3 regions of the Pantoea sp. PGP6 genome follow, and region 3 is predicted to be linked to each of the others. Evidence: predicted binding sites of a transcription regulator. Region 3 holds the regulator's gene; each other region holds the start of a gene.
The links. The regulator PurR, encoded in region 3, represses purine synthesis genes. The targets are predictions, from matches to a motif close to CANGCAAACGTTTGCNTG.

Region 1: a site for PurR is predicted at 3,576-3,593, ahead of ACLIBF_RS01480 (7-cyano-7-deazaguanine/7-aminomethyl-7-deazaguanine transporter). Genes of this name have one in related genera too.
Region 2: a site for PurR is predicted at 5,137-5,154, ahead of gcvT (glycine cleavage system aminomethyltransferase GcvT). Genes of this name have one in related genera too.

Annotation. Positions count from the first base shown of each region.
Region 1 is NZ_JBQBMA010000001.1:320,679-330,580, forward strand. Features, by position in the region: gene iolD (3D-(3,5/4)-trihydroxycyclohexane-1,2-dione acylhydrolase (decyclizing)) at 1-115, shown strand, start outside; gene ACLIBF_RS01465 (Gfo/Idh/MocA family protein) at 179-1,189, shown strand; gene iolE (myo-inosose-2 dehydratase) at 1,237-2,133, shown strand; gene ACLIBF_RS01475 (DcrB family lipoprotein) at 2,213-2,767, opposite strand; gene ACLIBF_RS01480 (7-cyano-7-deazaguanine/7-aminomethyl-7-deazaguanine transporter) at 2,886-3,551, opposite strand; gene tusA (sulfurtransferase TusA) at 3,756-4,007, shown strand; gene ACLIBF_RS01490 (zinc/cadmium/mercury/lead-transporting ATPase) at 4,059-6,335, opposite strand; gene ACLIBF_RS01495 (lysoplasmalogenase) at 6,420-7,049, opposite strand; gene ACLIBF_RS01500 (DUF2500 domain-containing protein) at 7,202-7,558, shown strand; gene ACLIBF_RS01505 (DUF1145 family protein) at 7,587-7,859, opposite strand; gene rsmD (16S rRNA (guanine(966)-N(2))-methyltransferase) at 7,849-8,448, opposite strand; gene ftsY (signal recognition particle-docking protein FtsY) at 8,682-9,902, shown strand, end outside.
Region 2 is NZ_JBQBMA010000001.1:935,809-945,710, reverse strand. Features, by position in the region: gene ACLIBF_RS04590 (SDR family oxidoreductase) at 1-547, opposite strand, end outside; gene gcvP (aminomethyl-transferring glycine dehydrogenase) at 623-3,496, opposite strand; gene gcvH (glycine cleavage system protein GcvH) at 3,577-3,963, opposite strand; gene gcvT (glycine cleavage system aminomethyltransferase GcvT) at 3,987-5,084, opposite strand; gene ubiI (FAD-dependent 2-octaprenylphenol hydroxylase) at 5,566-6,768, opposite strand; gene ubiH (2-octaprenyl-6-methoxyphenyl hydroxylase) at 6,782-7,960, opposite strand; gene pepP (Xaa-Pro aminopeptidase) at 7,957-9,279, opposite strand; gene ACLIBF_RS04555 (YecA/YgfB family protein) at 9,339-9,902, opposite strand, start outside.
Region 3 is NZ_JBQBMA010000001.1:2,477,701-2,487,602, forward strand. Features, by position in the region: gene sodC (superoxide dismutase family protein) at 1-271, opposite strand, end outside; gene ACLIBF_RS12060 (aldo/keto reductase) at 356-1,252, opposite strand; gene ACLIBF_RS12065 (DUF1289 domain-containing protein) at 1,321-1,560, opposite strand; gene ACLIBF_RS12070 (TetR/AcrR family transcriptional regulator) at 1,739-2,335, shown strand; gene nemA (alkene reductase) at 2,386-3,483, shown strand; gene gloA (lactoylglutathione lyase) at 3,598-4,005, shown strand; gene rnt (ribonuclease T) at 4,125-4,790, shown strand; gene ACLIBF_RS12090 (Grx4 family monothiol glutaredoxin) at 4,836-5,171, opposite strand; gene ACLIBF_RS12095 (C40 family peptidase) at 5,536-6,330, shown strand; gene cydH (cytochrome bd-I oxidase subunit CydH) at 6,390-6,479, opposite strand; gene purR (HTH-type transcriptional repressor PurR) at 6,761-7,786, shown strand; gene punR (DNA-binding transcriptional activator PunR) at 7,783-8,688, opposite strand; gene punC (purine nucleoside transporter PunC) at 8,795-9,902, shown strand, end outside.

The DNA of each region.
Region 1 (9,902 bases), 2.2 Mb from region 3:
CCACAAATATTTCAGCTGGTGGCACGTTGGCGTCGCGCAGGCCTCCGATTCTGAACGGGTTCAGGCGGTAGCGGATAAGCTGAAAACCCATCTGGATCAGGCGCGTAAATACTAATTTCAGGGCCGGATCACGGCCCCTTTCCTCTTATCTCAGCACGAACCCTACACAGGTGTAATTATGACTTTGAAACTTGGCGTCATCGGTACAGGTGCAATTGGTCAGGAACATATTCGCCGCTGCAACCACGTGTTGCAGGGCGCACAGGTGGTTGCCGTCTCGGATATCAACGTTGACGGCGCGCGCGCTGCGCTGCAGCGCCTGAACATCGAGGCGCAAGTGTTCCAGAACGGACATGACGTGATCCAGTCACCAGAGGTGGATGCGGTGCTGGTGACGTCATGGGACCCGACCCACGAAGAGTTCACCTTAGCTGCGATTGCCGCGGGCAAACCGGTGTTCTGTGAGAAGCCGCTGGCGATGAGCGCCGAAGGCTGTCGCCGGGTGGTGGACGCTGAAATCCAGGCCGGCAAACGGCTGGTGCAGGTCGGCTTTATGCGCCCTTACGATGCTGGCTACCGCGCGCTGAAAAAAGTGATTACCGACGGGGATATTGGCGAGCCGCTGATGCTGCACTGTGCGCACCGTAACCCGACCGTGCCGGAAAATTACACCACGCCGATGGCGATCACCAACACGCTGATCCATGAACTGGACGTGCTGCGCTGGCTGACCAATGACGATTATAAAACGGTGCAGGTGGTCTTCCCGCGCGTCACCTCAAAATCCCATGCCCAACTGAAAGATCCGCAGATTGTACTGTTTGAGACCCAGAAAGGGGTACGCATCGACGTCGAGATCTTCGTCAACTGCGCCTATGGCTATGACATCCAGTGCGAAGTGGTTGGGGAAGAGGGCATTGCCCGGTTGCCTGAGCCGTCGTCGGTGCAGCTGCGTAAAGATGCCCGATTGTCGAACACCATTCTGGTTGACTGGAAAGATCGGTTTATCGAAGCGTATGACGTGGAGCTGCAGGCGTTCATCAACGACGTGAAAGCGGGCACGCTGACCGGTCCGTCTGCCTGGGATGGCTTTGCCGCCTCAGTGGCCGCCGATGCCTGTATCAAAGCGCAAAACAGCGGTGCGATTGAAACGGTAGAGATGCCGCCACGTCCTGCTTTCTACTCTTAATTCAGCCCAGACAGGCGGGATGACCGCCCCGGCTCAGGAATAAAATGATGAACAAAGACAATGTAAAACTGGCTATCGCCCCGATTGGCTGGACCAACGATGACATGCCGGATCTCGGCAGTGAGAACACCTTCCAGCAGACGGTGAGCGAGATGGCGCTGGCCGGTTTTACCGGTAGCGAAGTCGGCAGTAAATATCCGCGCGATCCAGCGATTCTTAAACCGATGCTCGACATTCGCGGCATTGAGATCTGCAACGCCTGGTTCAGCACCTTTTTTGCCAACGGCGACAAAGCTAAAACCATCGACGAGTTCGTTAACCACATGAACTTCCTGCATGCGATGGGTGCGCGGGTGATTGGCTGTTCAGAACAGAGCAAAAGTATTCAGGGCACCACGCTGGCGGTGTTTGAGCAGAAACCGGTGTTCAGTGATGAGGAGTGGCAGCTGACGGCAGAAGGCTATAACGAACTGGCGCGGATTGCGGCTGAGAAGGGGATGCGGGTCACGCTGCATCACCATATGGGGACCGGTATTCAGACGACTGAAGAGATAGACCGCTTTATGGCCCTGACCGACGATCAGGTTGGCCTGCTGTATGACACCGGTCACGTCTACTACTCTGAGGGATCGCAGCAGAAGATGCTGGCGGTGCTGGAAAAATATCTGCCGCGCATTTTCCACGTCCACCTGAAAGACGTGCGTGACGAGGTCGTCGCCGAGGTGCGCGACAATCATCTCTCCTTCCTGGAAGGGGTGAAAAAGGGCACCTTCACCGTACCGGGCGATGGCGTGATCGATTTCAAACCGGTGTTCAAAATCCTCGACGATTACGGCTACAAAGGCTGGATGGTGGTGGAAGCGGAGCAGGACCCGGCGCTGGCTAACCCGTTTGAATATGCGGTGAAAGCGCGCAAATATATTCGTGAGAACGCAGGATTGTAAGCGCAGGCGGGAAACCGTGAGATAAACCGGCTTCCCCCAGATGGGGGAAGCCGCAAGCCAGCAGGGCAGTCGCCCGGCCTTATTTCAGCGCAATACTCTTCACAATATTGTCGGCATCGCTTTGTGCCTGCTGCTGGTTGTCGCCTGGCAGGGTAATCTGCAGCGTCACCAGTTTGCCGTCGACTTTGGCCAGAATCACCGATGACCATGAGGTCTGGTTATTGGCAGAAATCACCGTATCCAGCTGCTGTGCCGGCTGATCTTTCAGCGTGACCGCTTTGTTCGAGACCACCTGCAGTTGCGGATCGCGGTTGCGCTGCTGCTGCTCCATACGCTGTGACAGCACGTCCAGCCCATCACTGGTCGGCTCACCGGCAATCACAATAATCGCGCGCGCACCGGTTTCGTCGGCATACACGTGCATATTGGTGGTCTGTGAACCGAGCTTGCCGCTCTTGTCCGACATGCCCGGCGGCAGCGAGAAGCTCAGTTTGCCATCCATCAGCGTCACGGTCTGCGCCGACTGACTGGCGCTGACGCCGTTGTCATTCGCCGCGTCATCTTTCTTCTGGTCACAGGCGGCTAAGCCCAGCACCAGTAAGCCCATTCCTACATATTTCACCAGGTTGCGCATCAGAATCCCTTTTTTAAGTTTCCAGTCAGCCGTTAATACAACAGGAATCAGGTTGCAAACGCAACCTGATGATTGTCAGCAGATCTTAGCGGGTAATGGCGTAAATCGGTATGGCGGGTTAGCCGAAATTTATCTGGCTGGTGGCACGGCGCTCAGCCAGGCGTTTCAGCGCGGCATTGAGCAATACGCCGTAGGCCGGCAGGAAGAACACCATGCAGATCAGCACCTTGAAGCTGTAGTCAACCAGGGCGATCTCCACCCAGTGCTGGGCCATAAACGCATCAGGGCTTTTATAAAAAGCGATGAAGAAAAAGGCCAGCGTATCGCTGATGTTGCCGAGGAACATGGCGCAGCCTGGAGCGATCCACCATTGCGGCAGGGCGCGCAGACGGTTGAAGACGTGCACGTCGAGGATCTGACCCAGGGCGTAAGCCATAAAGCTGGCGCAGGCGATACGCGCGACAAACAGATTCACCTGTTCCAGTGCCGCCCAGCCCTGCCACTGACCCTGATAATAGAGCGAAGAAACGGCATAGGAGATAAACAGCGCCGGGATCATCACCGCCAGAATAATGCGTCGGGCCAGCGGCGCGCCAAAGATGCGCACGGTCAGATCGGTTGCCAGGAAGATAAACGGGAAGCTGAACGCGCCCCAGGTGGTGTGGAAGCCGAAAATGGAAATCGGCAGCTGCACCAGGTAGTTACTGGAGGTGATCACCAGCAGGTGAAACAGCGATAACCAGAACAGCGCGTGCATGCGCTGACGCGAAGAGAATGCGAGCATAATCAACCTTTTTAATGTTGGGGTGAGGGAACCCATTGCGGGACGCCGTTCGGGCAGCGCCTGGCAGTTTTATGAGCAAAAAGCGGCGGCATCTTACCGCGTTGTGCTATTTATGCAATGGTTAATTTTAGCGCAATCGTTATCGCCTTGCGTCAACGGCACCACGCGCTAGAATGAGCGCCCCAAACCTGAACCGAGTCCATTATGAGCGATGCTTTTTCCTCTGCCGACCATCAACTGGATGCCCGTGGCCTGCGTTGTCCGGAGCCGGTGATGATGGTGCGCAAAACCGTTCGCAGCCTGCAGGATGGCGATACGCTGTTGATCATTGCCGACGATCCGGCCACCACCCGCGATATTCCCGGCTTCTGCCGCTTTATGGAGCATCGCCTGCTGGCGCAGCAGACCGATAACCTGCCTTATCAGTTCCTGATCCAGAAAGGGATGGCGGAGTAACGCTGGGTGCCCATTGGCAGCGCGGCCCGTCATCTGACCGGCCGCTCGTCTTCAGCTTCGGTTGCGCAGTAATCGCAGCGCGTTAGCGGTGACCAGCGCCGTTGCGCCGGAATCCGCCAGCACCGCCAGCCACAATCCGGTCAGTCCCAGCAGGGTCGTGACCAGAAATACCGCCTTCAGCCCCAGCGCAATGGTCAGGTTCTGACGAATGATGCGGCGCGTACGGCGCGCCAGTACAATCATCGGTGCCAGATTGCTGAGCTGATTGCGCGTCAGCGCGGCATCGGCCGCCTCCAGCGCAACGTCGGTGCCGCTGCCCATCGCGATCCCCAGCGTCGCCGCTTTCATCGCCGGCGCATCGTTAATGCCATCCCCGACCATCGCCAGCGGCTGCTGCTGACTCAGTTCTGCTATCGCCGCCACCTTGTCGGCCGGTAACAGGCTGGCACGGTACTCAATGCCCAGTTGCCGGGCGATGGCTGCCGCTGCACGCGGGTTGTCGCCGGTCAGCATCAGACTCTCAATGCCCAGTTTTTTCAGCGCCTGTAATGCGGCGATCGCATCGCTGCGCAGCTGATCGCGCAAGGCCAGCGCGCCCAGCGCCTCGCCATTGCGGGCCAGCACCACCACCGTTTCACCTGCTGCTTCACGCTGGGTGATCTGTTCGGTTTGCTGCGCCGTCAGTCCGGTCATCTGCGCGGGCGTCAGCAACCGGATCGGCTGGCCATTGACCACCGCCGTAATGCCCCGTCCCGCCTGAACCTGCTGATCGCGGGCGGCCGGGATGGCCAGATTGCGTGCCGCCGCCGCCGCCACAATCGCACTGGCCAGTGGATGCGTCGCGCCCTGTTCAACTGCCGCGCTGAGCGCCAGCATCTCTGCTTCGCCGGTCTCGCCAAAGCGCAGAATCCCGGTGAGCTGCGGCTTGCCAACGGTCAGGGTGCCGGTTTTATCGAACGCCATCATGCGCAGGGAACTCAGACGTTCTAAGGCCGCGCCGCCTTTGATCAGCGCGCCCTGACGTGCAGCGGCAGCCAGCCCGGAGGTAATCGCTGCCGGCGTGGAAATCACCAGTGCACAGGGGCAGCCAATCAGCAGTAAGGTCAGGCCCTTGTAGATCCACGGCTGCCATTCTCCCGCGCCGAGCAACGGGGGCACCACCATCACCAGCAGCGACAGCATCATCACCAGCGGCGTATAGAGACGGCTGAACCGATCGATAAAGCGCTCAACCGGGGCGCGGTGGGTTTCTGCTTCTTCAATCAGCTGCAGTATCCGGTCAATCGCGCTTTCGCCCGGTTTCGATACCACTTCCAGCGTGACCAGCCGGTCAATGCTGGTGGCACCGGCCAGTATTTTTTCGCCGCTGCTGCGCGTCACCGGCAGCGACTCGCCGGTTAATGCGCTTTCATCAAAGCTGGCGAGCGGCGTGATTAAGCGGCCATCGACCGGCAGGCGACTGCCGGCTGACACTTCAATCTGATCGCCGGGCTGCAGCGCAGCCAGTGGCACGTCGCTGCGCCGACCCTGCTCAAGACGGACCGCCGATTCCGGCCGCAGCGCCATCAGGCGGGTCACGCCACTGCGCGCCCGCGAGGCGGCATAGCTTTCGAGCTGTTCGCCAAGCTGAAACAGCACCAGCACCATCGCTGCTTCGGCGTGAGCGCCGATGATCAGCGCACCCGCTGAGGCCAGCGTCATCAGGGTTTCGATGGTGAAAGGCGAGCCGCTGCGCAGCCGTTGCCAGGCGCTGCGCGCCACCGGAAACAGGCCGATCAGGGTAGTGACAATAAACAGGCGATCGCCCCACAGCGGCGCGAAATGGCTGAGCAGGCTACTGGCGAGCACCAGCAGCGCCAGCGCAATCAGCATGCGGTTATGCTGCCAGCGTGGGCCATCGGCTGCCGTTTCGGTCTGCGTACTGAGCTGGAAGCCGGCTTTTTTGACCGCCTGCTCCACCGCCTGGCGCACGTCGCTGTCCGCATTGACCACCAGTTTTTCACTGCTGAACAGGACGCGCGCCTCGGTGACGCCCGCGACCTGCTGAACGGCGGTTTCAATGCTGCGGGCGCAGCCGGGACAATCCATCCCGCTGACCTGCCAGCTATAAGGTAGAGTGCCGACGCGTCGTCGGTCACTTTCCTCATCGGCGTCGTTGCCGGGACTGCTGTTACTGTCGCAGCAGCAGCCCGCACTATCCGGCGTGACCGGAGTCGCGGCATGAATAGAGAGCGTCAGGGGACGGGACTGAGGGATCTGGCACAGGGGTTTGGCTGCGGCGTGGCTGGCACGCGGTTTACCGCAGCCACAGGCGTGATGTTGATGCATATGACCTCCGGAAAAGGGATGGACGAAGCTGCCCATCCCGCTATCCTACACTCTGGAGTGAACTCCAGAGTCAAGGTCAGTTTTTTAAATCACCCACAGTGAACGGACAATCATAAAGTGACCGGCAAAGTAGCAGGCCGCAACGATAGCGCTGTCGGCACTGAAACGACGGCGATAGTGGCTGATAAACCAGACAATGTTAGCCAGCAGCAGCAGACCTGCACCGACCATGATTGAGAAGCTGTAATCGGTAGGACGGAAGAAGTATTGCTCAGTAGCGATCCAGGTCATCACCAGCGTCATGCCGATAAAAGTACAGATCGGCCAGCGCAGATCTTCCAGTCTGCTCCACAGAATGCCAATCAGCACCACGCCGATAATCAGCAGCGTCAGCGGGATCGGCCAGAAAAAGGTCATGGTCATGCTGGCGGCAAAACAGAGGGTATACAGCAGATGCGACAGGAAAAATGCGCCAATCGCATAGAGCATCTGCTGACGGGGCAATAGCGTTAGCGCATCACCGACCAGCGTGGCGATCAGGCCGGCCAGAATCAGATAGTCAGTGGTATTCAGCGTCGGAGCCTGCCAGGCCAGGCCGACCAGCAGCAACAGTGTGACCGGTTTAAACAGCCAGCGTTGCCATTGCGGACCGCGATAGGTGGCATCAACGTAGAGCCAGCCGGAGAAAAGTACAGCGAGGAAAGACCAGAGCATTGTTTCTCCCTTTTTTAACCAAAATGGTGAAAGATCCCAAAATATCCCTTCCAGTTTAGGTTACGTCCCGACGATGTGACAATCAGGCAACTCTGGTTGTATGCTTTGCCGCGCAGTTAACGCCATCCGCACCCTTTAAGCCCGAGAGAATTATGAGCAAACCACCGCTAATCTTTATTATCGTTCTGGCAATTATCGCCGTGCTGGCAACCCGTCAGTTCATCAAGCAGCGCCGGGAAACCGCCGTCAATGACGCCTCTCCGGTGCGATCCCTGACGGCACAGGTTAAAACCAAACGGGAGTTTCCGGCACCCAATCGCCGCTCACGTCAGCGTGAAGTGATTGCCGGAGAAGAGATGCGCTACGAAGCGCTGTTTCATCCGCTTAACGGTGCCAGCGACATTAAAGTGCAGCTTCAGGAAGCGCAGTATCATCAGCTGGATAAAGGGGCGAAGGGCGAATTAAAAATGCAGGGGACGCGCTTTATCAGCTTTACGCCAGCGCAGTAATCAGCGGGCAGGGTGCCCGCTCTGAAGACTACTTTTTCCGCGGGAAGTGCTTTTTCTGCCAGGCGACCAGCTCAAATACGCCGAACACAAACACTTTCACCTGGGTCAGGCGGTCGATTGGCGGGGCATCTTTGGTCTGCGTTGCACGCAGTAACACCAGCTGCAGGCCGTGCATCATGATCATGAAAAACAGCGCGACATTAATGAAGTAGGTCAGCGGTTTCGGGTAGGGATGGACCACGTTAACCAGCAAAAAACCCCATACGCACAGCATCAACAGACGCCCCAAATTAAGTAACATCCTGCGTCTCCAGTTGACGTTGATATAAACGATAAGCCACTTGTCCGGCTATTTTCTCGCGATAAAGGTTCCACTCTGGCGGCACCGGCGGCGCGCCATTTTCCACTTCACTTTCGACGTAGATCAGCGCCTCGTCTGCCAGCCAGTGATTCTGTTCCAGCAGCTGCAGCGTCTGTTCCAGCAGGCCCTGACGAAACGGCGGATCGATAAACACCACGTCAAACGGTTGGCCCGGCTGGGCCAGAAAGCTGAGGGCATTGGTCTGAATCACTTTGCCGTTGCTGGCGTTCAGCGTCTGCAGATTCTTCATCAGTTGCTGTGCCACCGGACGCTCCAGCTCCAGTAGCGTAGCCGATCCAGCGTAACGCGACAGCGCTTCCAGACCTAACGCGCCGCTGCCGGCGAAACAGTCGAGACAACGTGCGTCGGGCAGTACCGGCGCCAGCCAGTTAAACAGCGTTTCACGAACCCGATCGGTGGTCGGGCGCAGTCCGGCACTATCGGGCACCGGCAATTTGCGTCCGCGCCATTGTCCGCCGATGATGCGGATCTGGCCGGCACCGCCGGTACTGCGGGGGTTTTTAGTCATCTTGCTCACAACTCGTCATAATTTGTTGCGTAGTTTAACGGGCGAATCGGTGAGAAGAAACGTTAAAAAAGGGTGCTGTGGTGAGCTGGCTGGAAAGTGTTAGACTACTGAGTTGCTGAAGTCATGCAGTATTCTGCGGTTTTACGCCGGTCTGGCGTTAGCCAATTTTAATTGATTCACCCCTGGAAACGACGTGCGACCGGGACAAAGCCATCGAGGAGTGTAGTCACACAATGGCAAAAGAGAAAAAACGTGGCTTTTTTTCCTGGCTGGGATTTGGCAAAGAAGAAGAGAAGCAACCCTCTGCGGAAGAGCAGGCGCAGCAGGCGGCTGAGTCTGCTCAGCCGCAGTCAGAGCAGCAAGCCGCAACCTTAACGCAGGCTGAAGCGCAAGCGGAAGAGACTGTCGCCATCACCGAAACGGTGGCCGGACAGCAGCGTGATGCGGATGTGACGGCCGCTGCGCCACACGAAGCCGCGCCGGAAGCCCTGGCGGAGCCGGAGCCGATTCAGGCTGACCCGGAAGCCTTACTGGAAACGGCGAGGGGGCCGGAGGCTGACGTTGCTCCGGTCGTCGAGGCTGATGCCGTTATCACACCAGCGGCTGATGCTGAACTGCATCAGGCCGACGCGCCGCTGAGCGACGAAGAGCTGGAAGCCCTGGCGCTGGGCGAGGCGGAGATCATCGAAACGCCACCGGCCGACGTGCCGCTGAGCGACGAAGAGCTGGAAGCGCTGGCGCTGGGCGATGCGGAGATCATCGAAACGCCACCGGCCGACGCGCCGCTGAGCGACGAAGAGCTGGACGCGCTGGCACTGGGCGAGGCAGAGATCATCGAAACGCCACCGGCCGACGCGCCGCTGAGCGATGAAGAGCTGGACGCGCTGGCGCTGGCAGAAAGCGAAGAAGCCGATGTCGTGCCGGATACCGTCAGCGATCTGCCGTTAGCCGCTGCGCCAATCATCACGCAGGAGCAGGAACGTCCCAGCAAGGAGGGCTTCTTTGCTCGCCTGAAGCGCAGCCTGGTGAAAACCCGTCAGAACCTCGGTTCCGGTTTTATCAGCCTGTTCCGTGGCAAAAAGATTGATGATGACCTGTTTGATGAGCTGGAAGAGCAGTTACTGATTGCCGACGTCGGCGTCGATACGACCCGCCGCATCATTACTCACCTGACTCAACAGGCGAACCGTAAGCAGCTGCGTGACGCAGAAGCGCTCTACGGCTTGCTGAAAGCGGAAATGGCCTCGATTCTGGCCAAAGTCGATGCGCCGCTGGATGTCTCCGGCAAAACGCCGTTTGTCATTCTGATGGTTGGCGTCAACGGTGTGGGTAAAACCACCACCATCGGCAAACTGGCGCGTCAGTATCAGGCCGAGGGCAAATCGGTGATGCTGGCTGCCGGTGACACCTTCCGTGCCGCTGCGGTAGAGCAGCTGCAGGTCTGGGGCCAGCGC
Region 2 (9,902 bases), 1.5 Mb from region 3:
CATTTACCCGAATCCCCTGCTGCGCGACTTCCAGCGATAACCCTTTGGTCAGCGTATCCATCGCCCCTTTAGAGGCGGCGTAATCGACGTACTCTCCCGGTGCGCCAAGCCGTGAGGCGGCTGACGAGACGTTAACAATCGCGCCGCCCTGACCGCCGTGATGGGTGCCCATACGTTTTACTGCTTCGCGGCTGCAGAGAAAGGTGCCGATGACGTTAGTGGCAAACACTTTGTGCAGGCGTGCTGCATCCAGCTGCTCGACCCGGCACTGCTGAAACAGAATCCCGGCGTTATTGACCAGCAGCGTCAGCGGCGCTGGCTGTTGATCGAGCTGCGCAAACATCGCCATCACCTGGGCTTCATCAGCAATATCTGCCTGCAGCGCAAAGGCCTCGCCGCCCTGCTGCTGAATCTCTGTCACCACCTGCTGTGCTTCTGCCTCGCGCTGGCGATAATTGACCGCCACCCGATAGCCTCTGGCCGCCAGTAATAACGCCGTGGCGCGTCCGATACCGCGGCTGCCGCCGGTAACCAGTGCTAATTTCATTTCGCCTCCAGATAAAAAAGGGCCGACGAATCGGCCCTGCTCAGATTTGCTTAGCGGCTATGCGATTGGCGTGAGTTACTGATAGTCGCTCATTGGTACGCAGGAGCAGAACAGATTGCGGTCACCAAACACATCATCCAGACGTTTTACCGTCGGCCAGTATTTGTTGTGGCTGCCCGCCGGGAAAACCGCCAGCTCACGGCTGTAAGGATGCGTCCACTCGCTGACGATTTCCAGTTGGGTATGCGGCGCATTCACCAGTGGGTTGTCTTCCAGCGGCCATTCGCCCGCCGCGACCCGGTCGATCTCCATACGAATAGAGAGCATCGCATCAATAAAGCGGTCCAGCTCGATTTTGCTTTCCGATTCGGTCGGCTCCACCATCAGCGTGCCCGCGACCGGGAACGACATGGTTGGCGCATGGAAACCGTAGTCGATCAGGCGTTTGGCAATATCCAGTTCGCTGATGCCGGTCTGCTCTTTCAGTGGCCGGATATCAAGAATACATTCGTGCGCCACCCGACCATCACGGCCGGTATAGAGCACCGGATAGGCGGACTGCAAACGACTGGCAATATAGTTGGCATTCAGGATCGCGACTGAACTGGCCTGCTTCAGCCCTTCTGCTCCCATCATGCGGATGTACATCCAGCTGATCGGCAGAATAGAGGCGCTGCCAAACGGGGCCGCTGACACCGCTCCCTGCTGGGTTAATACGCTATCGATCTGCACCACGCTATGGCCCGGAACAAACGGTGCCAGATGCGCTTTTACGCCAATCGGCCCCATTCCCGGTCCGCCGCCGCCGTGCGGGATACAGAAGGTTTTATGCAGGTTAAGGTGCGAGACATCCGCGCCAATATAGCCTGGCGTGGTGATACCGACCTGGGCATTCATGTTTGCGCCGTCGAGATAAACCTGACCGCCGTACTGATGCACAATCTGGCAGACTTCGCGGATGGTCTCTTCATAAACGCCGTGCGTTGACGGATAGGTCACCATGATGCAGGAGAGTTTATCGCCCGCCTGTGCCGCTTTCTCACGCAGATCGCCGAGGTCGATGTTGCCCTGTTTGTCACAGGCCACCACTACCACATCCATGCCGGCCATCTGGGCCGACGCCGGATTGGTGCCGTGCGCCGAGCTGGGGATCAGGCAGAGGTGACGGTCGCCCTGATTGCGGCTTTCATGATAACGACGAATTGCCAGCAGACCGGCATATTCGCCCTGTGCACCAGAGTTCGGCTGCATGCAAAGCGCATCGTAACCGGTGAGCTGCACCAGCCACTGTGACAGCTGACCGATCATCTGCAGATAACCGCTGGCCTGTTCTGCCGGGCAGAACGGGTGCAGTTCGGCAAATTCCGGCCAGGTAATCGGGATCATTTCTGCCGCGGCGTTGAGCTTCATGGTGCAGGAGCCCAGAGGGATCATCGCTTGATTCAGCGCCAGATCCTTTTTCTCCAGGCTGTGCATGTAGCGCATCATCTCTGTTTCACTGTGATGACGGTTGAACACCGGATGGGTCAGAATATCGCTGTGGCGCTGCAAACCGGCTGGAATCGACTGGCTCTCCAGTGCGACTTCGCTGTCGAGCTTATCCAGATCCAGGCCGTGCGCATCGCCCAGCAGAATGGCGAACAGCGCCAGAATATCTTCACGACGGGTGGTTTCATCCAGCGTGATGCCAACAGCATGGTGAATATCGCTTCGCAGGTTGACGCCAAAGCTCTGAGCGCGGTTCAGGACCGCCGCTTTGTCTGTTACTTCAACCGTCAGCGTATCGAACCAGTGCTGATGACGCAGCGTCAGGCCGCCTTGTTGCAAGCCCGCCGCCAGAATGTTGGTAAAACGATGAATACGTGAGGCAATGCGTTTCAGTCCGGCCGGACCGTGGAATACCGCATACAGGCCAGCGATATTCGCCAGCAGCACCTGTGAGGTACAGATGTTGGAGTTGGCCTTTTCACGACGGATATGCTGTTCACGGGTCTGCATCGCCATGCGCAGCGCGGTATTACCGGCGGCATCGCGGGAGACGCCGATGATGCGCCCCGGCATTGAACGTTTATGCTCATCGCGGCTGGCGAAGAAGGCCGCATGAGGGCCACCGTACCCCATCGGCACGCCGAAGCGTTGTGCCGAGCCAAAGACAATATCGGCACCCTGCTTGCCTGGCGCTTCCAGCAGGACCAGCGACATGAAATCCGCTGCGACGCTGACCACCACTTTGCGGGCTTTCAGTCCGGCAATCAGCGCGCTGTAATCGTGCGCTTCACCGGTGGTGCCAACCTGTTGCAGCAGCACGCCAAACAGATCGTCATGATCCTGCGCTTTTTCAGCCCGATCGATAATCAGTTCAAAGCCAAAAGTTTCGGCACGGGTCCGCACCACATCCAGCGTTTGCGGATGAATATCATCGGCAATAAAGAATTTGTTGGCATTTTTCAGCTTGCTGACGCGTCTGGCCATCGCCATCGCTTCTGCCGCAGCGGTCGCTTCGTCCAGCAGCGAGGCCGAGGCGATATCCATGCCGGTCAGATCGAGGGTCACCTGCTGGAAGTTTAACAACGCCTCCAGTCGTCCCTGCGAAACTTCCGGCTGATACGGAGTATACGCGGTGTACCAGCCTGGGTTTTCCAGCATATTGCGCAGGATAACCGGTGGGGTGATCACCGCGCTATATCCCATCCCGATCCAGGATTTGTAACGCAGATTCTGGCTGGCAATCGCTTTCAGTTCAGCCAGCGCCTGTTGTTCCGTCGCCGCTTCACCCACGGCTGGCGGGCCGGGCAACTGAATGTCGGCCGGGACAATCGTGCCGATTAACGCCTCCAGCGAGGGGGCGCCAATCGCCTCAAGCATCATCGCTTGCTGCTCGGGTGAAGGACCGATATGGCGCTCAATGAATGCACCGTTGTGTTCAAGCTGGCTGAGAGTCTGAGTCATTAGCAGTAAATCCTGAATCGGGCTGGGGAACAGAGAGTGCAAACAGAAATCTGCGGCCTCTGCGCGAGGCCGCCTGACGATTACTCGTCGATAGAGGCTTTGTAAGCATCCGCGTCCAGCAGCGTGTCAATTTCAGACTCGTCGCTGGCTTTGATTTTGAATAACCAGCCGCCGTCATAAGGTTCGCTGTTGACCTGCTCTGGCGAATCGGACAGAAGATCGTTAACCGCAACAATCTCACCGCTGATCGGTGCATAGATGTCGGAGGCCGCTTTGACTGATTCGGCGACTGCACACTCTTCACCAGCAGCAAAGGTTGCGCCGACTTCAGGCAGATCGACAAACACCATGTCACCCAGCAGTTCCTGCGCATGTTCGGTGATGCCTACGGTATAAGAACCATCTTCTTCTTTGCGCACCCACTCGTGGCTGTCGCGGTACTTCAACGTATTTGGCACATTGCTCATTGGCCATTTCTCCTGAATAAAATTTACTGGGCGACCGGTTTACCGGCGCGGACAAAAATCGGTCGGGTAACCTTTACCGGCATCTGGCGGTTACGGATCTCAACGATGGCGGTGTCGCCGATACTGGCTGGCACGCGTGCCAGGGCAATGCTGTAACCCAGAGTGGGCGAAAACGAACCGCTGGTGATGATCCCTTCCTGTGGCTCGCCCTGATCGTCGGTAAAGCGCACGGGCAAGCCGTTACGCAGCACGCCTTTTTCGGTCAGGATCAGCCCGACCAGTTTTTCGGTGCCGCGTTCACGCTGTAACGTCAGCGCTTCACGTCCGATGAAGGCCCGATCGGCCGGCTCCCAGCTCACCGTCCAGCCCATGTTGGCAGCCAGCGGTGAAACGCTTTCATCCATTTCCTGACCGTACAGGTTCATGCCGGCTTCCAGCCGCAGCGTGTCACGTGCACCGAGACCCGCAGGTTTTACTCCGGCGGCCAGCAACCGCTGCCAGAAATCGGCCGCCTCGTCTGCCGGTAACGCAATCTCATATCCCGCTTCGCCGGTGTAGCCGGTGGTGGCAATAAACAGCGCCTCCGCCTGTACGCCGAAGAACGGCTTCATCCCGGATACCGCCTGCCGTTGTGTCTCGCTGAACAGCGTCTGCGCTTTCTGCTGGGCCTGCGGCCCCTGTACGGCAATCAGCGCCAGATCGTCACGTTCGGTCAGCGTAATGCCGTAGCCCTGCGCATGTTCAGCGATCCAGGCGAGGTCTTTCTCCCGCGTTGCGGAATTCACCACCAGCCGGAAAAAGTCTTCGCTCATAAAGTAAACAATCAAATCATCAATGACGCCACCTGATGCATTCAGCATGCCGGTATAGAGCGCCTTGCCGGGCTGAGTCAGTTTTGCCACGTCATTTGCCAGCAGGTAGCGCAGAAATTCGCGGGTACGCGGGCCTTTCAGGTCAACAATGGTCATGTGGGAGACATCAAACATGCCGGCGTCATTACGCACCGCATGATGCTCATCCATCTGGGAGCCATAGTGCAGCGGCATCATCCAGCCATGAAAATCCACCATGCGAGCGCCGCAGGCCTGATGCTGTTCAAACAGAGGTGTTTGCTGAGTCATAACCATCCTGTGCAGAAGCGAGTGAGTACCAAAGCGCGCCGCAAACCCTGCCGACGCAAACGTTCTCTTTAGGCTGACGTTACCACCGAACCTGGCGATTAACCATAAGCAAACCGGGGTCGAAAGCTGATGCACAGCCTAACCAGGATTAATCACCGACAGGATAAAAAACTGCAATTTTGTGATTAATCACGCAATAAATGTAGGAAGGTTAAATAAACGCAGCAAATTTATGCGAGAAGCCGTTCAGGATGTTAAAAAAATGCGGTACTCGCCGATGCACCGAATAAGAAAAAGTAATGCGAATTGAGCGGCAAAATTAGAATAAATCAAACGAGGGGCGATAGTGGTGCGGCGCTGCCTTGTGATGGTGCAGAGTGGGTTTCGGACAGAAAAAAAGCCAGCAAATGCTGGCTCGGGAGTGGGTTTCGGACAGAAAAAAAGCCAGCAAATGCTGGCTCGGGAGCGGGTCAGAGCGGGTTCAGCGTAGCCACGCCGGCAGGTCATTCAGGCCCATCGCCTGCTTCAGCATCAGCGGTTTAACGCCCGGCAGGCTGTCTGCCAGCTTCAGGCCGACATCGCGCAGCAGTTTTTTTGCCGGGTTGTTACCGGCAAACATCTCACGGAAGCCCTGCATGCCGGCCAGCATCAGCGCGGCGCTGTGCTTACGGCTGCGTTCGTAGCGGCGCAGATAGAGGTGCTGTCCGATATCTTTGCCTTGCTGATGCAGCCGGCGAATTTCACCGATCAGTTCAGCCGCGTCCATAAAGCCCAGGTTCACGCCCTGTCCTGCCAGCGGATGAATGGTGTGGGCCGCATCCCCGACCAGCGCCAGGCGGTGCGCGGCAAAATTTCGGGCATAGCGCGCCGTCAGAGGAAACGATTTGCGCTCGCTTTCCAGCTGGCACAGACCAAGCCGCATATCAAACGCCACCGACAGCTGCTGATTGAATAACGCTTCCGGCATACTTTCCAGCCGGCTCGCCTCCTGCGGTGACAGCGACCAGACAATCGAACTCAGATGCGGGTCCTGCATCGGCAGGAAAGCCAGAATACCGTCGCCATGGAACACCTGACGCGCTACCGCATCGTGCGGCATCCCGGTGCGGACGTTAGCGACCAGCGCGTGATGATCGTAATCCCAGAAGGTCAGCGGGATATCGGCTTTGTTACGCAGCCAGGAGTTGGCTCCGTCAGCCGCAATCATCAGACGCGCGGTTAACATATTGCCATCCTGCAGGGTAATAAAGGCTTCGTTATCGCCAAACGCCACCTGCTGCAGCTCGGCGGATGCCATCAGCGTCACGTCGCTGCAGGCGCTGGCGCGTTGCCACAGGGCGCGATGAATCACCGGATTTTCGATAATATGGCCCAGGTGAGACAGCCCCTGCTGCTGATCGCCAAAGGCGATGGTACCGAAACTGTCCTTATCCCACACTTCCATACCGTGATACGCACTGGCACGCAGCGAGAGAATGGTCGACCAGACATCCAGCTTCTGTAGCAGACGCTCACTGGCCGCATTGATAGCCGAGACGCGAATCGAGGGTGTATCACTCAGGCTGGCTGGCGGCTCGGGAGATTTTTCCAGTACCGCGATGCGCAGTCCGCTGCCCTGCAGGCCACAAGCCACTGCCAGTCCGACCATACCGCCACCGGCAATCACCACATCAAAAGTTTGCATCAAAGCCTCTTTATTAACGCTTAACCCAGCCAAGCGTGCGCTCAGCCAGTTGATTTCGTAGCCACGGCAGATGATCCATCGCCAGCAGACCCAGATTACGCCCGATGACCAACGGCGTATGACGGTTGGCAAAGATACGCACTAAGCCGTCGGTAATACCGATGGTCGCGGCGCGATCCTGCTCACGGCGCTGCTGATAATGTTGCAGTACCGCATAGCTGCCGGGATCCTGTTGCTGTTGATGGGCTGACGCCAGCGTCTCGGCCAGCGACATTACGTCACGCAGGCCAAGGTTAAAGCCCTGTCCGGCAATTGGGTGCAGCGTCTGCGCCGCATTGCCGACCACCGCCACACGATGCGTGACCGGCTGCACCGCCCGTTGCAGCGCCAGCGGGTAGTATTCCCGCTGACCGGCATGGGTAAATTTGCCCAGTCGCCAGCCAAACGCCCGCTGCAGTTCACTGAGGAATTCGGCTTCGCTCCAGCGCGTGAGCGCGTCACGCTGTGACAGCGGGTGGCACCACACCAGCGACAGGCGATGATCTGACATCGGCAACAGAGCCAGCGGACCGTGCTCGGTGAAGCGTTCAAACGCCTGCCCCTGATGTGGCAACGCCGTAGTGACGTTGGCAATCAACGCCAGCTGCTGATAGTCATCGGTTTGCCACTGAATGCCGCAGGAGGCGGCCAGCGCAGAGCGTGAGCCGTCTGCCGCCACCAGCAGATCGCCATTTAGCTGCTCGCCATTATCAAGCGTTACCGTTACCTGTTGCTCGCTGCGGCTGGCCTGAGTAACGCGAGCCGGACAGCGCAGAGTGACGCCCGGCGCTTTCTTCAGTTCAGTAAACAGACGCTGTCCGACATCAAACAGCTCTACCACCTGCCCCAGCGCCGGAATGTCGTAATCAGCTGCCGCCAGCGAAACAAAGCCCGCATGACCGCGATCGGAAACATGAATCCGGGTAATTGGCGTGGCGCAGCCGGCAATACGCTGCCACAGGTTGATATCGGCCAGTTGCTGGCAGGTGCCCGCCGCCAGCGCAATGGCGCGACCATCATAGCCGGGGTGTGCCCGGCTGGCGGGTTCGCTGCTTTCAATCAGCGTCACCGGCAACCGGCCCTGGGTCAGATGGGATATTGCCAGCGCCAGCGTCGCGCCGGTCATGCCGCCACCGGCAATCAGAATGCTCATGCTGTTTTTGCCGCCGCCATTAATGCTTCGATCGCTGCGGCATCCTTCACCACGCTGTCGGTAAGATTTTCATTGCCGGTTTCGGTGATCAGAATGTCATCTTCGATACGAATACCAATGCCGCGATATTCTGCCGGTACATCGGCATCCGGGCCGATGTAAAGCCCTGGCTCAATGGTCAGGACCATGCCTGGCTCAAGCACGCGATCGCGGCTGGGCGTGCCATAGTGACCGACATCATGCACATCTAACCCCAGCCAGTGGCTGAGGCCATGCATATAGAACTGACGATGGGCCTCTTCGGCAATCAGTGTGTCGACCTCCCCCTGCAGTACACCCAGCTCTACCAGACCGCTGACCATAATCTGCACCACTTCATCATTCACTTCGCGGATGCTGATCCCCGGACGGAACAGGCTGAGCGCGGTATACAACGATGTCAGTACGATGTCATAGAGTGCGCGCTGCGGGGCACTGAATTTGCCGTTAACCGGGAAGGTGCGGGTAATGTCACCGGCATAGCCGTGGAATTCGCAGCCAGCGTCGATCAGCACCAAATCGCCATCACGCAGTTCGCTTTCATTCTCGGTGTAGTGCAGGATGCAGCCGTTTTCACCGGCGCCAACGATGGTGTTGTAGGCGGGAAAGCGCGCCCCGTGGCGATTAAATTCGTGATGGATTTCGCCTTCGAGCTGATATTCAAACATCCCTGGGCGGCAGGCCTGCATCGCGCGGGTATGGGCCAGCGCGCTGATTTCGCCAGCACGGCGTAACAGCGCAATCTCATCCGCATCTTTGAACAGGCGCATCTCATGCACCCATGGACGCCAGTCTGTCACCGTGGCCGGTGCGCTAAGATTCTGGCGGAAACCGCGGCGCAGTTTATCCAGCGCGTTAAACACCAGCGTGTCAGCTTCCGCATATTCACCCTGCGCGTGGTAAACCACATCCAGACCGTTGAGCAGCAGGTGCAGTTGCTCACCAATATCGTTCCACGGCAGGGCGCGATCGACACCCAACGTTGCCGGTGCCGCATCCTGACCCAGACGACGCCCGAACCAGACTTCTGCTGTCAGATCGCGCACCCGGTTAAACAGGACGCTATGGTTGTGCGTTTCATCACTTTTAATCAGCACCAGCAGCGCCTGCGGCTCGTTGAAGCCGGTGAAATACCAGAAGTCGCTGTTTTGACGGAATGAGTATTCAGTGTCGTTGCTGCGCGTCACTTCAGGCGCGGCAAACAGCAACGCGGCGCTGCCAGGAACCATTTTCGCTAACAGCGCCTGTCGACGCTGCTGGAATCTGTCCAGTGAAATCATCTCTGCACTCCCTGTAATCTGACCTGTTTAAACTGACCGGGTGACCCGTTATCGTAAGCTTAGTGTAGCGTCGGTTTCTGGACTTCTGGCGCGGTCGGCTGTGGACGGGTAAAGGTATCGTGGCACAGCAGCGCTGCAACACGGACATACTCAATCACCTCTTCCAGCGACTGCTCCAGCTCTTCCTGATCTTCATCTTCTTCGTAACCCAACTGGGCGATGGTGCGTAAATCATCAATCGCCTCACCGGTTTCGCCAGTGACTTTATCCAGTTTAGGCTGTGTCACGCCAAGGCCGAGCAGAAAATGATTCACCCAGCCGGCCAGCGCGTCGGCGCGATCGAATACCGTGATGTCATCATCGCTGGGTAACAGCAGTTGAAACAGGAATCCCTCATCTTCCAGGGTGGTGGCGATATTTTCATGCAGTGCCTGTAACGGCATCGACAGGCTTTGTGAAAACGCCATGCCTTCATTGGCCAGATCGTGCACCAGAGTCTTCCAGCTGGGGTCCTGATTGCCGCCGCACAGGATGCCGCTCAGCAAGCCATGCATTTCTGCGGGGGTCATTCCTACGCCCTGCTGTGAGAGCGCCGCCGCCAGCGCGTTGTAATCGGGGGTTGC
Region 3 (9,902 bases):
CTCCTGCCGCACCGGCCGCCACCACTTTCCCCTGTGATTCACCCGGCTCACAGCTGCCCTTCGCATGCACATGGAAACCGTGAATGCCCGGCTGCAGCCCTTTCAGGTCCGGGGTAAACTGTAAGCCATACTGCGTCTCTTCAATCGTCACGCTACCGAGCGATTTGCCAATCCCCTCCGCCGTAACCTGATGGAGGGTAACCTGCTCGCTGGCCGCCGAGGCCGCACCGCAGGCAAGAAGGGCTGATAGCGCAACTGCTTTGAGTTTCATTGTGACTCCTTTGAGGTACCAGGGTAAGGCATAAGCCTGGTACCGGTTGCGCTATTCTGCCGAAGATTGACGCAGTTTTACGCTTCAGGGCACATCAAAGCCTAACGCCGCCTTGCGGATGCGGAACCATTGCTGACGCGTCAGCGATAAGTTTACCGCCGCCGCCGCTTCGCTGACGCGCGCCGTTTTACCTGAACCAATAATCGGCAGCGGTTTACTCGGCAGCATCATTATCCACGCATACACCACCTGCTCGAGGCTGCTGGCACCGGTTTCCTGACGAATGACCTCCAGCTCGTCACGCAGCGGCTGATAATGAGGATCGTTAAACAGCCGGCCACCGCCAAGACAGGACCAGGCCATCGGCCGGAAACGTAACTGCTGGCACTGATCCAGCGTGCCATCCAGCAGCAGATTTTGTTGTACCGGCGAGATCTCCAGCTGATTAGTGACCAGCGAAAACGGCAGGCGTGACTGCAGCAGCGCAAACTGTGCCGGGGTGAAATTGGATACGCCAACGTGCAGCACTTTTCCGCTCTGGTGCAGAGACATAAAGGCTTCGGCGACTTCATCGGCATCCATCAGCGGATCGGGACGGTGGATCAGCAGCAGGTCGAGGCGATCGGTACCAAAGTGGCGCAGTGAATTTTCAGCACTTTGCAGGATATGGGCTTTACCGGTGTTGTAATGACCGATCTGATGCTCAGGGCGGGCGCGGGTAGCAATGCCGCATTTGGTGACGATCTGGAGCCGCTCACGCAGGCCCGGTGCCAGCTTCAGCGCCTCGCCAAATGCGGCTTCGCACTGATAATCGCCGTAGATATCCGCGTGGTCCACGGTGGTAATGCCGAGGCTCAGATGGTGTTCAATAAACGCCACCCGCTGTTGCGGCGACATGCCCCACTCCATCAGCCGCCAGTAACCCATAATCAACGGTGAAAAATCCGGACCCTGCGACGCGATGGCTTGCGGTTGTAACATAACGATCTCCCTGTGGCACGATGGCTGCAATAAATGTGTCAGAGAGTATAACGGAAAGCGAGAGACCGTCAGAACAAGCTCGGCTGATGTGGATCAAGCGGCTCCTCTTTATTCTGTTGCCGCTGCAGGCGCAGACGACGCTGATAACAGAGACGCAACACCTCACGCTTTTGCGAATCGCTAAAGCGCATCCAGTTGAACCGCTCATCACGGCTGCGTAAACATCCCAGACAATAGCCGCGGGCATCGCTCTGGCAGATGCCACGACAGGGACTGGGAACCGGGAAAAATTCAAGCTGCTCGGCCACCACGACTCCGGATTGAGAGAGTGAAACAGTCTATTGAAAAGATCTTAGCCGGTTTGTGCAACAAATAAGCATAAACTCACCCAATTTCTCTTTAATAACCCCAATACACTGAACACTCTGTGCCAAATGGGAGCGACTGGCATTGCATTAGACCGACTGGTCTACTAACCTGATGGCCATGAACAAGACGCAACAACGCAATGAAACCCGCGAACACCTGCTCCGCATCGGTGAGCAGATCTGTCTGCAACGCGGTTTTACCGGAATGGGCCTCAGCGAACTGCTGACCCAGGCGGAAGTGCCGAAAGGCTCTTTCTACTATTACTTCCGTTCCAAAGAGACCTTTGGCGTGGCGTTGCTGGAGCGCTATTTTGCGCGATTCCTGCAGGATGTTGAGTTACAGCTGAATCAGCCCGACGGTACGCCGCGCGAGCGTCTGCTTAACCATTTCCGGGCGGCAGAACAGCTGTTCACTCAGCAGGGGCACATCGTGGGTTGTCTCGGCGTGAAGGTTTCCGCTGAGGTCTGCGATCTCTCTGAACCGATGCGCGATGCGCTGCAACAGGGTGCGGCAAAAATTACTGCCCTCTATGCGCGCACGCTGAGCGCCGCTGCGCAGCAGGAGTCGCTGTCGTTACCGCACCCTCCGGAACAGATGGCTGAGTTGCTGTCACTGCTGTGGCTGGGTGCCAGTTTACAGAGCAAGATTTCCCGCGAGCCGCAGCCGCTGCGTCTGGCATTACGTACCATCGAACAGTGGCTGAAAATCCACTGATTTTTAAAAAGAGTGTTTGTAGACGACTGGTCTACTAATCAGGAGCTAACATGGCGAGTACCCAGCTGTTTCGTCCGCTGAAAGTCGGCGCGATTACCGTGCCAAACCGCGTTTTTATGGCGCCGTTGACCCGTCTGCGCAGTATTGAGCCAGGCGATATTCCTACCCCGATGATGGGCGAATATTACCGCCAGCGCGCCAGTGCCGGTTTGATCATTACCGAAGCCACCCAGGTCTCTTTCCAGGCGAAAGGCTATGCCGGTGCACCTGGCTTGCATACTCAACCGCAGATTGCGGCGTGGAAAGCGATTAACGAAGGCGTTCATCAGGCTGGCGGACACACTGCCGTGCAGCTGTGGCACACCGGCCGCATCTCACATAACAGCGTGCAGCCAGACGGTAAAGCACCGGTTGCGCCCTCCGCTATCGCCGCTGGCACCCGCACCTCGCTGCGTGCCGCTGACGGCAGCGTTTATCGCGAAGACACCTCGTTGCCACGTGAACTGACAGTGGCCGAAATTCAGCAGATCGTGGCCGATTTCGGTCAGGCGGCAGCCAATGCCCGTGAAGCTGATTTCGACCTGCTGGAACTGCACTCGGCGCACGGTTATCTGATCCATCAGTTCCTCGCACCGGGCTCTAACCAGCGTACCGACGAATATGGCGGCAGCATTGAAAAACGTGGCCGTTTCGCGTTGGAAGTGGTTGATGCCGTAATCGCTAACTGGTCAGCCGACCGGATTGGTATCCGCGTATCGCCGATCGGCAGCTTCCAGAATCTGGATAACGGTCCGGATGAAGAAGAAGCGGCGCTGTGGTATATCGGTGAACTGGCGAAGCGCAATATCGCCTATCTGCACCTCTCCGAGCCTGACTGGGCCGGCGGTAAGCCATACAGCGACGCGTTCCGTGAGAAAGTTCGTAACCTGTTCCCTGGCGCAATCATCGGCGCGGGTGCCTACACCGTTGAGAAAGCGGACGACCTGATTGCGCGTGGTCTGATCGACGCGGTCGCGTTTGGTCGCGATTACATCGCCAACCCGGATCTGGTGGAGCGCCTGCAGCAGGATGCGCCACTCAACCCGCAGCGTCCGGAGAGCTTCTACGGCGGCGGTGCTGAAGGCTATATCGATTACCCAACGCTGTAAGAGAGCGGGCTGCCATCCGGGATGATGGCAGCCATTATTCATTGGCGATTTTGATCGCTATACTTAGCGCTTGTGTCATCCGGCGATGGCGTTTTGATTATTAAAGAGGATGTTATGCGTTTACTTCATACCATGCTGCGCGTTGGCGATCTGCAACGCTCAATCGACTTCTACACTCGCGTGCTGGGCATGCGCGTGCTGCGTCAGAGTGAAAATACCGAATATAAGTATACGCTGGCGTTTGTTGGCTATACCGAAGAGAGCGAAGGCGCAGTGATCGAACTGACCTACAACTGGGGCGTTGATAAGTATGACCTCGGTAACGCTTACGGTCACATCGCGCTGGGCGTCGACGACGTTGCTGCAGCCTGCGAACGAATCCGTAACGATGGCGGCAACGTCACACGTGAAGCGGGTCCGGTGAAAGGTGGCTCAACCATCATCGCCTTTGTTGAAGATCCCGATGGTTATAAAATCGAACTGATCGAGAACAAACACGCCGGTCACGGCCTGGGCAACTAAGCCTGCTCTTCAGCCTGCCCTGTCGGGTGGGCTGACCTCTTCTGCTCCTCTTCATCTGCTGCACCCGGGCCAGATTTTTGCCATAATGCGCGCTGCCCTTTTTCTGCAATGAGATCCTGATGTCTGAATCGAATTCCCCCAATGCACTCAATCAACGTTTCCGTGGCTTCTATCCGGTGGTCATCGACGTCGAAACCGCCGGCTTCAACGCGCAGACCGACGCGCTGCTGGAGATTGCCGCTACCACGCTGAAAATGGATGATGAGGGCTGGATCCATCTCGACCAGACGCTGCATTTTCACGTTGAACCGTTTGTTGGATCGCTACTGCATCCTGAAGCGCTGGCGTTCACCGGTATCGATCCCAGCAATCCGCTGCGCGGCGCAGTGAGTGAATATGAGGCGCTGCACGCCATCTTTAAGATGGTGCGTAAAGGCATTAAGGATACCGGCTGCAATCGCGCCATTATGGTCGCGCATAATGCGACGTTTGATCTGAACTTCATGAACGCGGCCGCCGAGCGTGCCAGTCTGAAGCGCAATCCTTTCCACCCGTTTGCCACCTTTGATACCGCGGCGCTGAGCGGACTGGTGCTCGGACAGACCGTGCTGGCGAAGGCGTGTAAAGCCGCGGGTATGGCGTTTGACAGCACCCAGGCACACTCGGCGCTGTATGATACTCAGCAGACCGCTATTTTGTTCTGTGAACTGGTGAATCGCTGGAAACGGCTGGGTGGCTGGCCCCTGCCCTTCGCCGAAGGCGAAGCAGCCGCGAGCGCTGACTGAAGAATCTGCAATGAAAAAGGCCGACGCGATGTCGGCCTTTTTGTTTTATTCCGCTTCTTTAAACTTCTCTGCGGTCTCTTTAATCAGCGACTGCAGTTCACCGCGCTGGAACATTTCGACGATGATGTCACATCCGCCGACCAGTTCGCCATCAATCCACAGCTGCGGGAAGGTTGGCCAGTTGGCATATTTCGGCAGCTCTGCACGAATGTCTGGGTTCTGCAGAATATCCACGTAAGCAAAACGCTCACCGCAGGCTGACAGCGCCTGTACCGCCTGCGCAGAGAAACCGCAGCTTGGCAGTTTCGGGGAACCTTTCATGTACAGCAGGATCGGGTTTTCTGCGATCTGGCGCTGAATTTTTTCTACAGTACTCATAATTGCCTTCCTTAATTCGTCACTTCGTGTTTGTTTATTGTAGCGACTTCGCACCAGGACTGAAAACGAGATTTTGGGGGTTACCCGATTAAATCGCCATGTTTGTTAAGTCCTCTTTTCGGCCCTGTTAACTCCCGATTATTAACTACAAGTAACATATTAATAATTTGCAATAGTTTTGTAGATATAAGACGCTGAAAATGCTCATTTTCAGCGCAAACGGGCGAGGCCGAAAGATTAATAAAAAAAGGCGTTACGGTTTTCAGGTGAACTGGACTAGAATGGCTTCGGCGCTGATCCTGGATCAGATTTTTCCCAACTTTGTCGCGGTGCGTAGTGGCCCTGACAACTTAACTAAAACCGGACTATGCGTTTAATCATTACGCTTTTCATCCTTGCCTTTGCGCAACTGTTCTTCAACATCGCTTCTGCTTCCCCGCAGGCGCCGGTGAATGTCAGTTCGCATAAAGCAGAGAAAAAGAGTGCGCGCGAAGATGAGCGCCGCAAGCGTCGCCCGTTGAAAACGTCGGCGAAGAAAACACGCGTCAGCCCGGTCCAGAAGCTCAAACTCAAAAAACAGAAAAAAAGCGAACTCACCGCCAGTCATCTTCCCGCAAAGAAAAGCAAAACCCTGCTCAAAACCGCCAGTAAGAAACGCTACGGCCATCAGCGTCTGCTTAAAACGGCTGACGCCAGCAGCAATGACAGCGGTGACACCGGCACCATTAAAATGAGCAAGTCACATCGCCAGCGCTACCAGAAGGCGCGCGAGACGGCGATGACCAAGTTGATGGGCCAGCTGGGTAAACCCTATCAGTGGGGCGGCACCTCACCGCACACCGGTTTCGACTGCAGCGGTCTGGTGTGGTACGCCTATAAAGATCTGGTTAAATTTAAGATCCCGCGTACCGCCAATGAGATGTACCACCTGCGCGACGCCGCGCCGGTAAAACGTGAGTCGCTGGAGAAAGGCGATTTAGTCTTCTTCCGGATTAATGGTCGCGGCACCGCCGATCACGTTGGGGTTTATCTCGGCAACGGCAAATTTATTCAGTCGCCACGCACCGGCAAAGATATTCAGATCAGTGCGCTGGGTGAAGATTACTGGCAGCGTCACTACATCGGCGCGCGTCGGGTGATGACGCCGAAAACCATTCGTTAAGCGGATTCGCTACGCGAATAACCAGACAGAGAAAAGCCGGGCGATGCCCGGCTTTTTCATTAGTGCAGCACAGCTGTAAAGCTAAAGGCGACAATCATCAGCAGACAGCCGACGGTGGTCATCAGGGCCAGTTTCAAATCTGTACTCATTTACCGCTCCTTAGTCACACATTTTGTAGGGATAAGCCATTTTCCCATACGGGCCGGTAAAAATCTCGTTTTATCCGTCCAGCCTTGTTAGAATCCTGCCTTTGTTGCGCAACGCGCGCAGCCCCGGTTCCGTTTGCTCTCCTTTTCAGGCGCTCATTACCCGCCAGACGCCTGTTTACCGGCCAGAAAAGCTGCATAATTGCGGAGAAAACCCTGAGCAGACGCAAACGTTTAACATTATGCTTATCATTGCGTTAGATAAGCCCTGGAGTCCGATTTTAATGGCAACAATTAAAGATGTGGCAAAACGCGCCGGCGTCTCAACGACCACCGTTTCGCACGTCATCAACAAAACGCGTTTTGTCGCTGAAGAGACGCGCAACGCCGTCTGGCAGGCGATTCAGGAACTGCACTATTCGCCGAGCGCCGTAGCGCGCAGCCTGAAAGTGAATCACACCAAAACGCTGGGCCTGCTGGCAACCTCGAGCGAAGCGCCCTACTTTGCTGAAATTATTGAGGCGGTGGAGAATCACTGCTTCGACAAAGGTTACACCCTGATTCTGGGCAATGCGCATAACGACCTGCAAAAGCAGCGAGCCTATCTCAGCATGATGGCGCAGAAGCGCGTCGATGGTTTGCTGGTAATGTGTTCTGAGTATCCGGACGATCTGCTGAAGATGCTGGAAGAAAATCGTAATATCCCGATGGTGGTGATGGACTGGGGCGAGTCACGCGCCGACTTCACCGACACGGTGCTGGATAATGCGTTTCAGGGCGGCTATCTGGCCGGACGTTATCTGATTGAGCGCGGTCACCGTGAGATTGGCGCGATTCCCGGTCAGATGGAGCGCAACACCGGCGGCGGACGTCATGCTGGTTTCCTCAAGGCGCTGGAAGAAGCCGGCATTCAGCCGCGTGCCGAATGGATCGTGCAGGGCGACTTCGAACCGGAATCAGGCTATCAGGCGATGCAGCAGATCCTGTCGCAGAAACAGCGCCCGACCGCGGTGTTCTGCGGTGGTGATATCATGGCGATGGGCGCGATTTGCGCCGCCGATGAGATGGGTTTGCGGGTGCCGCAGGACATTTCGGTGATCGGATATGACAATGTGCGCAACGCGCGCTACTTCGCGCCTGCGCTGACTACCGTGCATCAGCCAAAAGCACAACTGGGTGAGAAAGCGCTGGAGATGCTGCTTGACCGCATCACCAGTAAACGAGAGGTTTCTCAGACCATCGAAGTGCATCCGACGCTGATTGAACGTCGTTCCGTGGCTGACGGTCCGTTCCGCGACTATCGCCGTTAATCTTCGCTTAACCACTCCTGATTAAGCGTTTGCGCATCACCCAGATAGCTGAGTAACCAGCCCGTCGCCGGTGATGCGCGATCTTCCGCCCAGCTTACGCAACAGGGGCTGTCCGGAAATGCAACCGGCAACGTCAGCTCCACCAGCGCTCCGCTGTCCAGTAATGGCCGCGCCAGATGCCCCGGCACCATCGCCACACACAATCCCGCCAGCACGCAATCCAGGCCGGTCTGCCATTCCGGCACCACCAGACGACGCTGATTGTCGAGCGTCCACGTCATCCGGCGTGGCAGCGCGCGTGAGGTATCTTCCAGCACCAGCGACGGCCAGCTGCGCAGGGTGTCGTCATCAATCTGACTCACGCCAGTCAGCGGATGGTGGTTCGCCACCACGCAGCGCCAGTTGAGCGTCCCCATGTCGCGAAAGGCAAAGCGTCCGCCGACCGGTATCGCCTGAGTGGCGCCGATGGCCACTTCAACCCGATCATCCGCCAGCGCATCCCAGACGCCGTTAAACACTTCATAACTGATGTGCAACTCCATGTCGGGGAAATGGCGGTAAAAATCTTTGACTAACTGCCGGGTGCGCTGCGGCTTGACGATGCAGTCGACCGCAATACTCAGCTGTCCACGCCAGCCGTTAGCCAGCTGCTGACACTGGCGGCGGGTGGCGAGCATTTTTTTGATAACGCTGCGCCCTTCACGGACAAAATGCTCGCCAGCGGGGGTTAATACCACCTCGCGATGCTGGCGCTCAAACAGCGGTACCGCCAGCCACGTTTCCAGCTGACGCACGGTATAGCTGATAGCAGATGGCACCCGATGCAGCTCCTGCGCCGCGGCGCTGAAGCTGCCACCGCGCGCCACCGCATCCACCACCTCTAATGCATATTCTGACCACATAATCTGCCTTCAATTTTTTTAACAGCAACCGGCAAATATTAGCGTTTCACAGCGGCAAACGCACCTTTTACACTCTGCCGCGTTCAACCTGCAAAATGAGAATCAGATGTCACCGTCAAAAGGATTTATGCCTTATCTCGCTCTGCTGAGCATGCTGGGCTTTTTAGCCACCGATATGTACCTGCCCGCCTTCGGCGCGATGCAGCAAACTTTTAACACCTCACCCGGCCTGATCAGCGCCAGTATGAGCCTGTTCCTGGCGGGCTTTGCCTGCGGTCAGCTGTTCTGGGGACCGCTGTCAGATCGCATCGGCCGCAAGCCGGTATTGCTGGCCGGACTGGCGCTGTTTGCCGTCGGCTGCGCCGGTATGCTGTGGGTCAATAATATCTATCTGATGCTGGCGCTGCGCTTTATTCAGGCGATCGGCGTCTGTGCCGCAGCCGTTAGCTGGCAGGCGCTGGTTGTGGATCGTTATCCGGCGGCGCGCGCCAACAAGGTGTTCGCCACCATTATGCCACTGGTGGCACTCTCGCCAGCGCTGGCGCCGTTGCTGGGCGCCTGGCTGATCAGCCATTTTCACTGGCGGTCTATTTTTCTGGTGCTGACGCTGATTGCCGTGGCCTTGATCCTCACTACCCTGCGTCTGCCGGCCAGCCGTAAAGCCAAAGGTGAGCAAGGCGCACAGCCTGGCTTTTTCACTCTGCTGAAGTCGCGGGTCTACAGTGGCAACGTGCTGATCTACTCCGCCTGTTCCGCCAGCTTTTTTGCCTGGCTGACCGGCTCGCCGTTTATTCTGGCCGATCTGGGCCTGACGCCAGCCGACATCGGTCTGAGCTATCTGCCACAAACCTTTGCATTCCTGATTGGCGGTTTCGGCTGCCGCGCCCTGCTCAACCGTTTTGCTGGTGCACAGTTGCTGCCGTGGCTGCTGGCGATCTACAGCCTGAGCATTCTGGCGCTGTTTGCGGTTGCGCTTTCCGGCCACAGTACGCTGGTCAGCCTGCTGCTGCCGTTCTGCGGCATGGCGCTGGCCAATGGTGCCATCTACCCGATCGTGGTTTCCGCTGCGCTGATGCCTTTCCCTGACGCCACCGGTAAAGCGGCAGCATTGCAGAATACTCTGCAACTGGGATTATGCTTCGCCGCCAGCCTGGCCGTCTCGGCCGGACTGACGCAGCCGCTGCTGACCACTACCCTGATGATGGCGCTGACTA